DNA from 3 places in the Kitasatospora sp. NPDC048722 genome. Region 1 is predicted to be linked to each of the others. Evidence: riboswitches for the same ligand, from Rfam matches in the RefSeq annotation. Region 1 holds a riboswitch; each other region holds the start of a gene.
What was found. Region 1 has a riboswitch for cyclic di-AMP ahead of AB0C76_RS22570 (transglycosylase family protein). Riboswitches for the same ligand answer to the same signal wherever they lie in the genome.
Positions count from the first base shown of each region.

Region 2: it holds a riboswitch for cyclic di-AMP, as region 1 does, so the genes downstream of both, AB0C76_RS28325 (M23 family metallopeptidase) here and AB0C76_RS22570 (transglycosylase family protein) in region 1, are expected to answer to the same signal.
Region 3: it holds a riboswitch for cyclic di-AMP, as region 1 does, so the genes downstream of both, AB0C76_RS32410 (transglycosylase family protein) here and AB0C76_RS22570 (transglycosylase family protein) in region 1, are expected to answer to the same signal.

Region 1 is NZ_JBEZGX010000030.1:92,424-95,267, reverse strand. It holds gene eno (phosphopyruvate hydratase) at 1-333, opposite strand, end outside; gene AB0C76_RS22570 (transglycosylase family protein) at 588-1,514, opposite strand; cyclic di-AMP (ydaO/yuaA leader) riboswitch at 1,520-1,688, opposite strand; gene AB0C76_RS22565 (cytochrome P450) at 1,899-2,844, opposite strand, start outside.
Region 2 is NZ_JBEZGX010000044.1:22,417-25,260, reverse strand. It holds gene AB0C76_RS28335 (alpha/beta hydrolase) at 1-538, opposite strand, end outside; gene AB0C76_RS28330 (YiaA/YiaB family inner membrane protein) at 677-967, opposite strand; cyclic di-AMP (ydaO/yuaA leader) riboswitch at 1,221-1,379, shown strand; gene AB0C76_RS28325 (M23 family metallopeptidase) at 1,392-2,225, shown strand; gene AB0C76_RS28320 (hypothetical protein) at 2,275-2,844, opposite strand, start outside.
Region 3 is NZ_JBEZGX010000058.1:15,540-18,383, forward strand. It holds gene AB0C76_RS32405 (hypothetical protein) at 1-371, shown strand, start outside; cyclic di-AMP (ydaO/yuaA leader) riboswitch at 734-893, shown strand; gene AB0C76_RS32410 (transglycosylase family protein) at 880-2,175, shown strand; gene AB0C76_RS32415 (hypothetical protein) at 2,457-2,657, shown strand; gene AB0C76_RS32420 (LacI family DNA-binding transcriptional regulator) at 2,810-2,844, opposite strand, start outside.

The DNA.
Region 1 (2,844 bases):
GATGGCGTTGGCGCCGAGCGAGGACTTGTCCGGGGTGGCGTCCAGGTCGAGCATGGCCTGGTCGATCAGGCGCTGCTCGGTGGCGTCGTAGCCGACCAGCTCCGGGCCGATCTGCTCGATGACGGCCAGGACGGCCTTCTCGACGCCCTTGCCGAAGTAGCGGTTCTTGTCACCGTCGCGGAGCTCCAGCGCCTCGAAGGCGCCGGTGGAGGCACCCGACGGGACAGCGGCACGACCGGTGCTGCCGTCGTCGAGGCCGACCTCGACCTCGACCGTGGGGTTGCCACGCGAGTCGAGGATCTCACGGGCTACGACGACATCGATGGACGGCACGAGGCATCTCCTTGCGGAAGCAGGGTCCCGCTGACCAGTGGTGCGGTCGGCGGGATGATTGCGGAGTCGTTACGACCAGAGCCTAACCGCACGTGGTCCCGGGGCCACGCCGACCTCGGTACCGTCTCAGCGTGTGGCCGGGCTACTTACCGGTAGTTCACCTGGGCTCCCCGGGAAAAGGGACGGAAGCGGACGAAGGGGGCCGATCCGGGGTCGGCCCCCTCCGTGGCGTGTCGCACCGGTGCCGGCCGGCGTCAGCCGAGGTGCAGCACCTGGCCGGGCAGGATCAGGTTCGGGTCGCCGCCGACGGTGCCGCGGTTGCCGTCGTAGACGGACTGCCAGCCGCCGTGCACGCCCTGGGCGGACGCGATGCCCGACAGCGTGTCACCGGCGCGGACGGTGTAGTCGTGGCCGCCCTGCGGGGCGACGGCGGCGCGCGGGGCCTGCTGCTGCGGCTGGACGTACTGCTGCTGGACCTGCTGCTGGACCTGCTGCTGGGCGGCCTGCTGCTGGGCCTGGCCCGCGTACTGCTGGTAGACGCCCTGGTGGCTGGTCCAGTACCAGGTGCCGTTGTTCTGGTACCAGTACACCTTCGCGTCGGCGTCCCAGCCGGCCTTGCCGGAGAAGCCCGGGGCCTGCGGCTGCTGCTGGGCCTGCTGGGCGTGCTGCTGGTACTGCTGCTGAGCGGGCTTCTGGGCCGGCTTCGGCTGCGCCGGCTTCGCCGCGGGCTGCTGCTGCGCCGGCTGGGAGTGCTGCTGCGCGGCGGGCTTGGCGTCCGAGGTGTCGACGGCGGCGGGGGCGCCGCCCTTCGACAGGCCGGCCTTCTTCGAGCAGACCGGCCAGGCGCCCGGACCCTGCGAGGCCAGGACCTTCTCGGCGACCGCGATCTGCTGGCCCTTGGTGGCCTGGTTCGCCTGAGCCGCGTACGCGGTGCCGCCGAAGGCCTTCCAGGTGCTGGAGGTGAACTGCAGGCCGCCGTAGAAGCCGTTGCCGGTGTTGATGCCCCAGTCGCCGCCGCTCTCGCACTGGGCGACGGAGTCCCAGGCGGAGGCCGGGGCGGCGGAGGCACCGGTGGCGGTGAGGATCGGCATCGCGAGTCCGACGCCGGCCACTCCGGCGACGGCGATGGCCTTCTCGGTCTGGGTGCGACGGCGGTGACGACCGGTTCCAACGAACAGCATGAAGGGGTCCCTCTCCGCACGCCTGCGAGGTGAGCTGTCGGGTTCGGACCGGGAGGTGGCCCGGCCGCCGTCTGCGGAAACGATTCCGCTCGGGCGGCTTCACCCCAAGCCGTGGAGGAACGGCAACAAACCTGGTTCCCCCGCCCCTGCCCAGGGTTCTGGTCGGTTTCCCGTGGCGCGGCGGGCAGGACTCGGCGTTCCGCGCTCGGGGTCCGCAGCTGCGAACTCCAGGGAGAGTAGACAGATCCTCAGACCAATCACAAGCTCATATCGCCGACATCACACAGAAATTACGGCACGTGGCCGATCGCCTACCAACGGCGGCCGTTTGTCCGGATTGATGGGTGTTCATGCGGCCTAACCCTGCCGATTCGCGACGCACCGTCAGTGTGTCGGAGCGTCTGGAAGCGCGTGCGGCGAACGGCGCTCGGGACTGAATTCGACCGGAAGTTCGCGCAATCCGCGCATGATCAGGCCACCACGCCACCGCAGGTTCTCCGGGCTTTCCGCCAGGGCGATATCGGGCAGCCGGGACAGCAGCGTGGCCAGCGCCGACCGGCCTTCGAGCCTGGCCAGCGGGGCCCCGATGCAGTAGTGGATGCCGTGCCCGAAGCCCAGGTGCGGGTTGTCCGCCCGGGCCAGGTCCAGGGTGTTCTCGTCCGAGAACCTGGCCGGATCCCGGTCCGCCGCCGCCAGGACCACCAGCACCGGGTCGCCGACCGGGATGTCCACCCCGCCGATGCTCAGCGGGCGGGTCGCGAACCGCCACGTCGCCAGCTCCACCGGACCGTCGTAGCGCAGGAGTTCCTCGATCCCGGTCTCCAGCAGCGCCGTCTCGCCGCGCGCCACCGACTCCTGCAGCAGACGGCGCTGCTCCGGGTTGCGCAGCAGTGCGTACGTCCCGTTGCCGATCAGGTTGACGGTCGTCTCGAAGCCGGCGAACAGGAGGATGAACGCCATCGCGGCGGCCTCGTTCTCGGTGAGGTGCTCGCCGTGGTCGCTCGCCCGGATCAGTCCCGAGATCAGGTCGTCCCCGAGGTCCGCCCGCTTGCGGTGGATCAGCTCCAGCAGGTACGCCCGCATCCGCTTCACCGCCCGCCCCACGCCGCCGCGTTGGCCGCCCCCATGTCGGATCATCATGCCGGCCCAGTCGCGGAAGTCGTCCTGGTCCTCGGCCGGCACGCCGAGCATGTCGCAGATCGCGTAGATGGGGAGCGGGAACGCGAACTCGTGGATGAGGTCCGCCGAACCGCGCTGCGCGAAGCCGTCGATCAGACGGTCGGTGAGCTGCTGCACCCGCGGCTCGAACTCGGCCACCCGGCGCGGCGTG
Region 2 (2,844 bases), on a different contig from region 1:
CCACGTACGCGTCGAAGTCGGCCGGCTTGGTGCCCGGGTAGGCGAGCTTGCGGTGGTAGAAGCCCCAGAACGCGGGCCAGTGGATGACGACGGTCCCCATGGCGTGGACGACGCCGCGCATGAGGGCGTTCTGCGGGAGGTTCTCGATGAAGGCGTCGATCAGGACGATCCCGGCGACCCGCTCGGGCGCGTCCCCGGCGACCTTGACGACGGTCGCCCCGGTGTAGGAGCTGCCGGCCAGGACGGCCCGCCCGATGCCGAGGTGGTCGAGCAGGGCGAGGACGTCGGCGGCGACGGCGCCCGGCGTGTAGTCGTTCCAGGCGATCGAGGACTCGCCGAAGCCGCGCAGGTCCATGGTGACGACGCGGTGGCCGGCGGCGGCCAGCAGCGGGACGAGGTGCCGGTACGAGCGGCGGCTGTCGAGCATCCCGGGGAGGAGGACGACGGGGGTGCCGTCGCCCTTCCGGGTGTCGTCGAAGGCGATCCGGCCGCCGGGAACGTCGAGGTACTGGGTCTCCGGGGTGGTGGTGCCGTTCATGGTGGGCCTCCTCGGTCCGCTGCTGCGGTGGCATCGGCGGTGCTGCCGATAGCCATAAAGCTAAGGCTAATAGCCTTAGCCGTCAAGCTATCGGCACCCGGGGTCGAGGTCGCCCGCGCCGAGCGGCACCCCGCCCCCTCAGGTCCCTTCGACCTTGAACGGGTCGTGCTCGCTGAGCAGCTTCTCCAGCCTGGCCTGGTCCACCCGGGTGACGATCTCGTTCGTCTCCTGCCTGTCCCGGATGACCTTGGCGAGCGTGAAGGAGGAGGTGACGGTGTAGAGCAGGCCGATCCCGAGGAAGGCCCGGGTCCAGGCTCCGACCGGCAGGTAGGCGATCCCGATGGCGAGGGCGGTGCCCGACAGGGCGAAGGAGAGCACGGCCTGGAGGTGGTACGCGGCCGTGGTGCGTGACTGCATCGGTGCGTTCATGGCGCCAGGATGGCGGCGGTCCGGCCCGCCGCACATGAGTAGGAGTACTCAGGCGGGCCTGTCGAGGTCGTCGTCCGGTGACTCCCAATCACGTTAAGTAGTGTCAGGGGTGGGCAAGAGCCGCAAACCAGTCATAGGGAACAAGCCGCCCGCCCGGTTGTCGGCCGTCCCGGGCGGATGGCTTGGAATCAGGGCGTCCTAGGATTAACGTCTGATAACGCAGCGCGGTCGAAACGCCGTACCCAGACGGCACCGTGCGCCGTCGCCTAATCCCGCCGGCCGGCCTCCGGGCAGGTCAGGGAGCCGGGGAACCACGTTCCTTGGGGTGAATCGGCGGGGCCCCGGCCCGGCCGTAGGAGACCTTCCTGCTCCGAACCCGTCAGCTAACCCGGTAGGCGCGAAGGAAGGAAAGGAGCACGCCTCCGTGGCGTCGACGCACACCCCGGCACAGCCCGCCGGCCCTGCCGCCGGTACCCAGCTCCTCGAGCACCCCCGTCCGGCCGGGGACGAGTTCCCGGCCCCGGAGGCCGAGGCCAACCGCCACCGGATGCCGCGTCAGACCCGCGGAGCCTCCCCGCTGCTCGGCGTCACCGCCGTCGCCGCCACCCTGGGCGCCACCGGCTTCGCCTCCGCGACCCCGGCCGCCGCGCCCGCCATCGAGTCCCCGGACGAGGCCCCGGTCGCGCTCTCCGCCGACCCCGGCCTCGCGCTCGCCGCCCGCATCCAGCAGCAGGCCGACGGCCAGCGCACCGCCGCCGAGGAGAGCGCCCGCGTGCAGGCCGCGCAGGAGGCGCAGGCCAAGGCCGCCGCCAAGGAGGCCGAGGCGAAGAAGGCCTCCGACGACGCCGAGAAGGCCAAGGCCGCCGCCCTCACGCTGCCGGTGCGCGACTACAACCTGAGCGCCCACTACGGCCAGAGCGCCCGCTACTGGGCGCACCTGCACACCGGCCTGGACTTCGCCGCCGACACCGGCACCGCCGTGTTCGCGGTCGGCCAGGGCACGATCACCTCGGCCGGCTGGTCCGGCGCGTACGGCTACCGGATCGTCGAGACCCTGCCCGACGGCACCGAGATCTGGTACTGCCACCTCTCCTCGATCATCACGGGCAGCGGCAAGGTGACCTCGGGCCAGCAGATCGGCAAGGTCGGCGCCACCGGCAACGTCACCGGCCCGCACCTGCACCTGGAGGTCCGCCCGGGCGGCGGCGCCCCGGTCGACCCGGAGACCTGGCTCCAGCAGCGCGGCCTCAACCCCTAGCCTCCGCACGCGCGAACAGGAAGGCCCCGGCCGGCCGGGGCCTTCCGCATCAGCCCTCCTGCGGCGACTCAGGCGACTCAGGCGACTCCGACGACTCCGGCAGCTGCGCCAGGTACGCCTCGATCTCTCCCGACCCCGGCTCCGGCGCGAGCTCCGGGAACTCCTCGACCAGCATCCGCGGCAGCCCCGGCACCGTCCACTCGCCGTACAGCGCGAGTGCCACCTGCACCGCCGCCTCCTCGAACTGCCCGAAGTCCCCGGCCAGTTCGTCCGGCATCGGGCGCCCCAGCGCGTTCAGCTCGGCGAGGTTGCGGTAGCTTCGCCGCATCAGGCCCTGCTCCAGCAGCCGCCGCGCGCCGTCCGTGGCCATGCCGACCGAGAGAACCCGGCCCGGGCCCCAGCCCCGCTCGTCCGGCTCGTCCAGCCACCCGGCCTCGGCCAGCGCGGCGAACGCGTCCAGCCGTTCCTCCTCGCCCAGTTCGAGGAACCCGGCGAGCCAGTCCCGCACCGCCGCCCCGTCCGCGACGTCCACCCCGTGCGCGCGCAGCAGCACCGCGTACAGCCGGGGCCACGTCACCAGGTCGGCCCGGCGCAGCAGCCCGGCCGCGACCTCGCCCTG
Region 3 (2,844 bases), on a different contig from region 1:
TCCCGGTCGTCGCCGCCGCGCTCGACGTGCCCGGCTCGGTCGCCGCCGCCGTCGCGCACCTCAAGGAGACCGGCTCGCAGCGCCCCGCACTGGCCCCGCTGGTGATCGGCCCGGAGGCGGACTCCGAGCTGCTCGCCACGGCCGCCGAGGAGACCGGCTGCCCGTCCGCCGCGCCGCTCGGCGCCTACCAGACGGTCGGCCAGCTCATCGCCTCGCTGTACCTGGCCGCGCTGCCGGCGCCGTCCGCGGAGGCCCTGGCCGCCGCGCAGGCCGAGGCCGAGGCGGCGGAGGCCGCCTCCGAAGGCTCCCGCGCGGCCCACGCGGCCGGCGGGACGGCCTCCGGGGCGACCGGGGAGGCCGCCGGCGAGTAGCCGCCGACCGCACGTACGAAAGGGCCCGGAACGACCGCGTTCCGGGCCCTTTCGGCTTGCGGCGTAAGGGAATTAAGGACCGAATGTGCGAGATGTCCGTTCTGTGATTGTTTGCGATCGGGTGATTGTCCGTCATGCGAATCCTGAGAGCCTGCCAGTTGTGCACATCCGCAGGTTTATTGCGAGAAAACGATCATTTTCGATCTTGAAGAAGGAAAGTTTTGGTGGCTTTCCATAATCCGTGATGCGCATCACAGGTATTTGCAGTTCGAACTTAAGTCTGCTTAACGTGCTCCCCGTTCGTGACCACACGGACCCAGCACATCCGCAACGCCGAGTCCTGCCGTCGGGTGCGCTGGAAGCGCGAAAACGCACCACGGCAGGAGCGGGGGACCCACAGGTAAGTCGCCCCGGACCGCTCCACGGAACGGTCCTGGGCTAGGGGTGAAGCCGCGCCACAGCGCGGCCGGGCAACTCCGGCCCGAATCCGACAGCTCACCTCGCAGGCGTGGGAGAGGACCGCGTCTTCATGCTGCCCACCAACGGCTCTCGCCTGTCCAGCCGCACCCGCCGTGTGATCGCCGCCCTCGGCGTCGCGGGCGTCGGCCTCACCATCCCCTGCCTCACCACCGGCACCGCCTCCGCCGCCTCCGTCGCCACCTGGGACAAGGTCGCCCAGTGCGAGAGCGGCGGCGACTGGAGCATCAACACCGGCAACGGCTTCTACGGCGGCCTGCAGTTCACCTCCAGCACCTGGGCCGCCTTCGGCGGCACCTCGTACGCCCCGCAGGCCAACCAGGCCACCAAGGACCAGCAGATCGCCGTCGCCGAGAAGGTCCTCGCCTCGCAGGGCCCGGGCGCCTGGCCGGTGTGCTCCGTCCAGGCCGGCCTGACCGCGGGCGGCGCCCCGGCCGCCGTCGACACCTCCGCAGGTGCGAGCACCGCGAAGGCCGCCCCGGCCGCCAAGCCGTCCTCGAAGCCCGCCGCCAAGCCCGCCGCCCCGGCGCAGGACCAGGCGCAGGCCCCGGCCGCCGCCGACTCCGCCAAGGGCACCTGGACGCAGAAGCGCCAGGACTGGGCCCAGGGCGGCGCCCAGACCAACGCCTCGGACTACACCGTCGTGGCCGGCGACTGGCTGTCCACGATCGCCGACAGGCACAACGTCAAGGGCGGCTGGCAGCGCCTGTACGAGCTGAACCGCGGCACCCTGACCGACGGTCCGAACACCATCTACCCGGGCCAGCACCTGTCCCTCGGCGACTCCGCCCAGGCGCCGGCCGGCCAGTCCGGTGACTTCAACTGGTTCAACCGCTCGCAGAAGCCGGGCCAGTCCTCCGCCGGGAACGCCGTGAACGCCCAGCCGGCCGCCGAGGCCCAGACCCCGGCCGCCAAGCCGTCCTCGAAGCCCGCCGCCCAGGCGCAGACCCCGGCCCCGGCCGTCACCGGCTCGATGGCCGCCGCGGTCGACTTCGCCAAGGCTCAGGTCGGCCAGGCGTACGTCTACGGCGGCACCGGCAACGGCGGTTGGGACTGCTCGGGCCTGACCCAGGCCGCGCTGCGCGCCGCGGGCATCTCGATCCCGCGCGTCGCCAACGACCAGGCCGCCGCGAGCACCCACGTCTCGCTGGACAGCCTGCAGCCGGGCGACCTGCTCTTCTGGTCCAACAACGGTCAGGACTCCGGCGTCTACCACGTCGCGATCTACATCGGCGGCGGCCAGTACGTCGAGGCCGCCAACCCGAGCTCGGGCGTCCGCCTGCAGACCATCGCCAACTGGGCGCCGGACTTCGCCGGTCGCGTCTGAGGATCCTTCCGGAACCCTCCCGCCGGGGACGGGTGACGGATCGCGGATGACAGCGAACAGCTGACAGATAACAGATTTCATCATCTGTTATCTGTCAGCTGTCACCCGCCCGCCGCCCCGGGGAGAGACTGGTCGCTCTCCCCGGGGCTTCGGCGTCCCCGCACCCGAGATCCGCGCCGCCTCCCCGCGCACGCCCGCCGCTCCGCGCCTCGGAGCGTTCGCGTGGTCAAACCCCGGCCCAGCGGGCATGCTGCTGCTCCGCACCCGAGGAGGAGTCACCCATGGCCCAGGTCACCGTCACGCTCGACGCGAACCTCGCGATCGACGCGATGATGCTCTCCGGTACCAAGAGTCCCCAGGACGCCGTCGAACTGATCCTGCGCGACTACCTGGCCCGCGGTCGCCGCACCGAGACCCGCACCGGCGACACCGCCGACGGCCACCGCGTCACCTCCGACCGCCCGGCCGTCCAGGAGGGCTGACCCCGGCCCGGCACGGCACTCGCGGCCACTCGCGGCACGGCGCAGCCCAGCCCGGCACAACCCACCAGAGCCCGGCAGAGCCCGGCACGGCATGCCGAAGGGCCCCGGAGAGCAACCGCCCTCCGGGGCCCTTCACACTGCCTTCGCCGGCCTCAGCGCGCGCAGGCCCCCGTGGAGCCGCGCATGA